Regions from separate parts of the Massilia sp. P1_C10 genome, predicted to be linked through region 1. Evidence: predicted binding sites of a transcription regulator. Region 1 holds the regulator's gene; the other holds the start of a gene.

Region 1 (3,337 bases):
AGCGCCAGCAGGACCACATCGAGCTGATCGCCTCGGAGAACTACACCTCGCCGGCCGTGATGCAGGCCCAGGGTTCGCAGCTGACCAACAAGTACGCCGAAGGCTATCCGGGCAAGCGCTACTACGGCGGCTGCGAATACGTCGACATCGCCGAGCAGCTGGCGATCGACCGCGTCAAAGAATTGTTCGGCGCCGAAGCGGCCAACGTCCAGCCGAATTCCGGCTCGCAGGCCAACCAGGGCGTGTTCTTCGCGATGCTGAAACCGGGCGACACCATCATGGGCATGTCGCTGGCCGAAGGCGGCCACCTGACCCACGGCATGGCGCTGAACATGTCGGGCAAATGGTTCAACGTCGTGTCCTACGGCCTGACGCCGGAAGAAGACATCGACTACGACGCGATGGAGCGCCTGGCGCACGAGCACAAGCCGAAGATGATCATCGCCGGCGCTTCGGCCTTCTCGCTGAAGATCGATTTCGAGCGCTTCGCCAAGGTCGCCAAAGCGGTCGGCGCCTACTTCATGGTCGACATGGCGCACTACGCCGGCCTGATCGCCGCCGGCCTGTACCCGAACCCGGTGCCGCACGCCGACTTCGTCACTTCGACCACGCACAAGTCGCTGCGCGGCCCGCGCGGCGGCATCATCCTGATGAAGGCCGAATTCGAGAAGCAGATCAACTCGGCGATCTTCCCTGGCATCCAGGGCGGCCCGCTGATGCACGTCATCGCCGGCAAGGCGGTCGCGTTCAAGGAAGCGCTGGATCCGTCATTCAAGGAGTACCAGTCGCAGGTCGTCAAGAACGCCGACGCGCTGGCCAAGGCGCTGATCGCGCGCGGCCTGCGCATCGTGTCGGGCCGGACCGAGTCGCACGTGATGCTGGTGGACCTGCGTTCGAAGAACCTGACCGGCAAGGAAGCCGAAGCGATCCTCGGCCGCGCCCACATGACCTGCAACAAGAACGGCATCCCGAACGACCCGCAGAAGCCGTTCGTCACCTCGGGCATCCGCCTGGGCAGCCCGGCGTTCACCACGCGCGGCTTCAAGGAAGAAGACGCGACGCTGGTCGGCAACCTGATCGCCGACGTGCTGGATAACCCGACCGACGAAGCGGTCATCGAGCGCGTCAAAGCCGAAGTCAAGAAGCTGACCGACAAGTACCCGGTCTACGCGGCGTAAGCAGGACAGCAGTACTTTCGGGGCCGCGCGCGTTGTTGGCGGCGGCCCCTTCGAATTCGCAGCACGACCAGCACCGGCTCCATCATGAAATGTCCGTTCTGCCAGCACGATGAAACCCAGGTCCTCGACACCCGCGTATCGGAGGAGGGCGACGCCGTGCGGCGCCGGCGCCGCTGCGCGCAGTGCGACAAGCGCTTCACCACTTACGAACGCATCGAGCTGTCGATGCCGATCATCGTCAAGAAGAACGGCAGCCGCACCGAGTTCGCCTCGGCCAAGCTGCGCGCGAGCCTGATGCTGGCGCTGCGCAAGCGGCCGGTGTCGGCCGACGCGATCGACACCGCGGTGGCCACCATCGAAGAGAAGCTGCTCACCAGCGGCCGGCGCGAAGTCGACAGCGGCTACGTCGGCGAACTGGTGATGCAGGAGCTCAAGCGGCTCGACAAGATCGCCTACATCCGCTTCGCCTCGGTGTACAAGAACTTCGAGGACCTGGCCGAATTCCAGGACGCGATCGCCGAAGTCGGCCAGCCGCGCAAGAGCTAAGGGTCGTACCTGCGAAGGCAGGTACCCATACTGAGCGGACTTAAACTAGTTTTGCGTGTTCAGCATGGGTACCAGCCTTCGCTGGTAGTCGCTTCTGCCAGTGGCAGAAACGACGGTTTCCAGACTGGCAGCCCGCCCCCACGCGTGAACGCCGCATCTCAGCAAAGTTCCATTTCCACTGCCTCGCACAGTTGAGCCATCTCACGGCTGGCCAAGTCTCGCCTTGATAACTTGAACAAATCAGGCAGCGGAGGTCGACAATGCGATTGCGGTTCGCCAGGGGTTTCACGCTCATCGAAGTGCTGGTCGCGCTGTGCGTGCTGGCCATCGGCGCACTCGGCGCCGCCGCGATGCAGCTCGCCGCGCTGCGCGCGCGCCACCAGTCGAGCCTCGCCTCCGACGCCGTGCAGCTGGCCGGCAGCCTCGCCGACAGCATGCGCGCCAACCGCGCCGCGATGGCGGCCGGCGCCAATCCCTACTTGATCCGCTACGACGCGGCGGCCGACGGCGCGCCGCTCGCATCCGGGCCGCCATGCCACGCCGGTGCGCCGTGCGATGCCTTGCAGCTCGCCGAAGCCGAAGTCCACCAGTTCAAGCAAGCGCTGCACGCACATTATCCCGGCGGCCGCGTCGTGATCTGCCGCGACGGCGCCGCCGAATTGACCTGGGCCTGCGACGATGCCGCCGCAGCGCCGGTGATGATCAAGATCGGCTGGCGCGGCGCCGGCGCCGACCGTCCCCGCGTTGCGGTCGCCCTTCCCGGAGCGGGCGGATGAAGCGCGCTCGCGGCGCCACGCTCGCCGAACTGCTCGTCGCGCTGGCCGTCGGCATGGCCGCGATGCTGATGGCGGCCGGCATGCTGGTGTCGGCCAACGCAGCCTACCTGGCGCAGATGGACGCCGCCACGCTCGACGACGCCGGCCGCTTCGCCATCGAGTCGATCACCCGCGCCGCGCGCCAGGCGGCCTTCGTCAACTGGGACCGGGTCGATGTCGCGGGACCGGCGCGCCTGGCCGGACTCGATGCGCGCTCGCTGTCGCGCACCAGCGCAGGCATCGACGACCCGCTCGCGGACTCGGTCAACGGCAGCGACGTGCTGGCCGTGCGCTTTCCCGGTTCCGGCGCCGCTGCCGGCGGCGACGGCAGCGCAGTCAATTGCGCCGGCTTCGGCGTGGGCGAGACGGATGACGGCTGGAGCATCTTCTACGTCGCCCGCAACGGCCGCGGCGAGGCCGAATTGCGCTGCAAGTATCGCGGTTCGGGCGGTTCGGGCAGCTGGGGCGCCGACGCGATCGTCGCCGGCGTCGACGCATTCCAGGTGCTGTACGGCGTCGACACCGACGATCCGCCCGACGGCGTCGCCAACGAATACGTCAGCGCCAGCGTGCTTGATGCGCGCGGCGCGAATTCGTGGAAGCGCGTTGCCGCGATCCGCGTGGCGCTGCTGCTGCACGGCGCGCAGGCGGCGCAGGCGCAGCCGAAAGTCCACGACTTGTTCGGCAGGGCCTACAGCGACGGATTTACCCTTGCCGACACGGGTGTGCGCCTCGACGAGGCGCGGATGCCCGAGGAGTTGCGCCGGCGTCAGCGCAAGCTGTTCGCAACCACCATCA
Region 2 (3,337 bases), on a different contig from region 1:
TTCACCGGCGCGGCCGACGAGCGCGACGGCTTCTTCCAGGCGGCCAACGGCGGCACCCTGATGCTCGACGAAGTGGCCGACCTGCCGCTGGCGATGCAGGTCAAGCTGCTGCGCGCGATCCAGGAGCGGCGCGTGCGCAAGATCGGCGCGACGGCGGAAGAGCCGGTCGATGTGCGCATCATCAGCGCCACCCACAAGGACCTGGCCAAGTGCGTCGAGCGCGGCGAGTTCCGGCAGGATTTGTTCTACCGCCTGAACGTGATCGAGCTGACCTTGCCGCCGCTGCGCGAGCGCATGGGCGACCTGGCCGTGCTGACCGACGGCATCCTCGCGCGCCTGGCCGGGCCGGGGCAGAAGGCGGTGCTGGGCGCCGGCGTGCTGGACGCCCTGAGCGCCTACTCCTTCCCGGGCAATGTGCGCGAACTGGAAAACGTGCTCGAACGCGCGCTGGCGTTTGCCAACGACGGCGTGATCGAGGTGGGCGACCTGTCGCTGAAAAGCGCGCGCGTGGCCGAAGCCGCGCCGGCTCCTGCGCCCGTGCCGGCGCACGCGGCAGCGCCCGAACCCGCGCCAGCGGCGGCAACGAGCGATTTGCCGAGCGACCTGCCGGGCTACCTGGCCCAGGTCGAGCGCGACATCATCCTGCGCGCGCTGGCCCAGACCCAGTTCAACCGCACCCAGGCCGCGCAGCTGCTCGGCATCAGCTTCCGTCAGCTGCGCTACCAGATGCAAAAGCTCGATATCCAGGAGCCGGAACAATGAAGTCGGATATATCCCGCGGCGCCGACAACCCCGGGGTCAGGTCCGGCGGACCTGACCCCAGCCCTTGGGCGGCGCCATGAAAATCGGCGCCGACGGCTGGTGCCCGCAGGCGGCGCGCTACGAGTCGCCCAATTGCGACGCACGCCCGGCCGGCGCCCAGGTCGACCTGCTGGTGCTGCACAATATCAGCCTGCCGGCCGGGAAGTTCGGCGGCCCGCACATCGCCGACTTGTTTACCAACCGCGTCGACTTCCACGCCGATGCCTCGTTCGCCGACCTGCGCGGGCTGGAGGTGTCGGCCCACTTCCTGGTGCGCCGCGACGGCCGGGTGATCCAGTTCGTGTCCTGCAACGACCGCGCCTGGCACGCCGGCGTGTCGCAATTCGACGGCCGCGACAAGTGCAACGACTTTTCGGTCGGCATCGAAATCGAGGGCTCGGATTTTGTTGCTTTTTCGCCAGCGCAATATGATTCGGTCGCCGCCCTGACCCTCGCGCTGCTGGAGCGCTATCCGCTGGCGGGCATCCAGGGGCATGAGCACGTCGCGCCCGGCCGCAAGACCGACCCGGGACCGTATTTCGACTGGGAAATGCTCTCCAATACTCTCCGAAAATCGGCCGAAAAACTGCCCCAAAAAGAGGCAATGTTAGTGACCGCTCACCGGCCAATCGGCATCCTTTCCGCGCTGAAAAATGTCAAGTGGCCTGACCCGAAATTAAACGAAATATTTAGTGTCTAATGGTGTTGGAAAGTTATTGCGTGGCATTGAGTCAGGCACTACAATTAGTCTCATCTTAACGCTCATGACTAGATATAGTGGTGCCGAGGGATTCAACCCCGACACAGTTTCACCACCGCCGGCTACAGCGAGGCGGTGTCGAATCAGAGTTTTCAACCCATGTTTAACGTCGTTTGCCCAACAGGCTGCAACGGTTGGATGGGTATTCTTTTGCTTTTTAATTTGTTGACGGACCGCTGACCGAGCGGACTAATTGATAACAATGGCAGCAGCACGACTGCATGCCGACCTGGGGAGCCTCAATGCAAACATCACAAGACACTTCTTCCAACCTGCACGTCACCCCAGGTGCCACGGCGCCCGCGGCCGACGCCAGCGCGGCCGACATCGCGGCGCGCGGCGATTACCGCATCATCCGCCGTAACGGCGCCGTCGTCGCCTTCGAGCCGACCAAGATCGCCATCGCGATGACCAAGGCCTTCCTCGCCGTGAATGGCGGGCAGGGCGCGGCATCGGCGCGCATCCGCGAACTGGTCGAGCAGCTGACCGCGAACGTGGTCGCCGCCCTGGTGCGCCACCATCCGAACGGCGGCACCTTCCATATCGAAGACGTGCAGGACCAGGTCGAACTGGCTTTGATGCGCTCGGGCGAGCATGACGTCGCCCGCGGCTACGTGCTGTATCGCGCCAAGCACATGGAAGAGCGCCGCGCCGCCAAGGAAGCCGCCGGCGGCAAGGCCGACATCGCCGCGCCGCAGATCCACGTGGTGGAGAACGGCGAGCGCCGTCCTCTGGACATGAACCAGGTCCGCGACCTGATCAACGCCGCCTGCGTCGGCCTGGAAAAGCACGTCGACGCCGACGCCATCCTGGCCGAGACGGTCAAGAACCTGTACGACGGCGTGCCGGTCGAAGAGCTGCACAAGTCCGCCATCCTGGCCGCCCGCGCGCTGATGGAAAAGGACCCTGCGTACTCGCAGGTGACCGCGCGCATCCTGCTTCACACGATCCGCAAGGAAGTCTTCGGCACGGACACGCCGCAGGCGAAGGCAGCAGCCGCCTACGTCGAGTACTTCCCGAAGTACATCGCCAAGGGCATCGAAAACGAACTGCTCGACCCGGAACTGGCCAATTACGACCTGGCCAAGCTGGCCAAGGCGCTGGTCGCCGACCGCGACCTGCAGTTCGGCTACATCGGCCTGCAGACCCTGTACGACCGCTACTTCCTGCACGTGCGCGATATCCGCATCGAGATGCCGCAGGCGTTCTACATGCGCGTCGCGATGGGCCTGTCGCTGCGCGAAGAAAACCGCGAAGCGCGCGCCATCGAGTTCTACCACCTGCTGTCGTCGTTCGACTTCATGAGCTCGACCCCGACCCTGTTCAACTCGGGCACCCTGCGTTCGCAGCTGTCGTCGTGCTACCTGACCACCGTCTCGGACGACCTGGAAGGCATCTACGACGCGATCAAGGAAAACGCGCTGCTGGCCAAGTTCGCCGGCGGCCTGGGTAACGACTGGACCCCGGTGCGCGCGCTCGGCGCCCACATCAAGGGCACCAACGGCAAGTCGCAGGGCGTCGTGCCGTTCCTGAAAGTGGTCAACGACACCGCCGTCGCGGTCAACCAGGGCGGCAAGCGCAAGGGCGCGGTCTGCGCCTACCTGGAAACCTGGCACATGGACATCGAGGAATTCCTCGACCTGCGCAAGAACACCGGCGACGATCGCCGCCGCACCCACGACATGAACACCGCCAACTGGATCCCGGACATGTTCATGAAGCGCGTGATGGAAAAGGGCGAGTGGACCCTGTTCTCGCCGTCCGAGACGCCTGACC

What was found. Region 1 encodes NrdR, which represses ribonucleotide reductase genes. Its sites were predicted from a motif close to CACNANATNTNGTG; they were not measured.
Region 2: AC1D02_RS19620 (ribonucleoside-diphosphate reductase subunit alpha) is a predicted target of NrdR. The motif match lies at 1,568-1,581, and genes of this name have one in related genera.

What each region holds. Positions count from the first base shown of each region.
Region 1 is NZ_JBFUAC010000001.1:779,501-782,837, forward strand. Features, by position in the region: gene glyA (serine hydroxymethyltransferase) at 1-1,178, shown strand, start outside; gene nrdR (transcriptional regulator NrdR) at 1,263-1,724, shown strand; gene pilV (type IV pilus modification protein PilV) at 1,985-2,500, shown strand; gene AC1D02_RS03675 (PilW family protein) at 2,497-3,337, shown strand, end outside.
Region 2 is NZ_JBFUAC010000010.1:113,112-116,448, forward strand. Features, by position in the region: gene AC1D02_RS19610 (sigma-54-dependent transcriptional regulator) at 1-762, shown strand, start outside; gene ampD (1,6-anhydro-N-acetylmuramyl-L-alanine amidase AmpD) at 839-1,501, shown strand; gene AC1D02_RS19620 (ribonucleoside-diphosphate reductase subunit alpha) at 1,804-3,337, shown strand, end outside.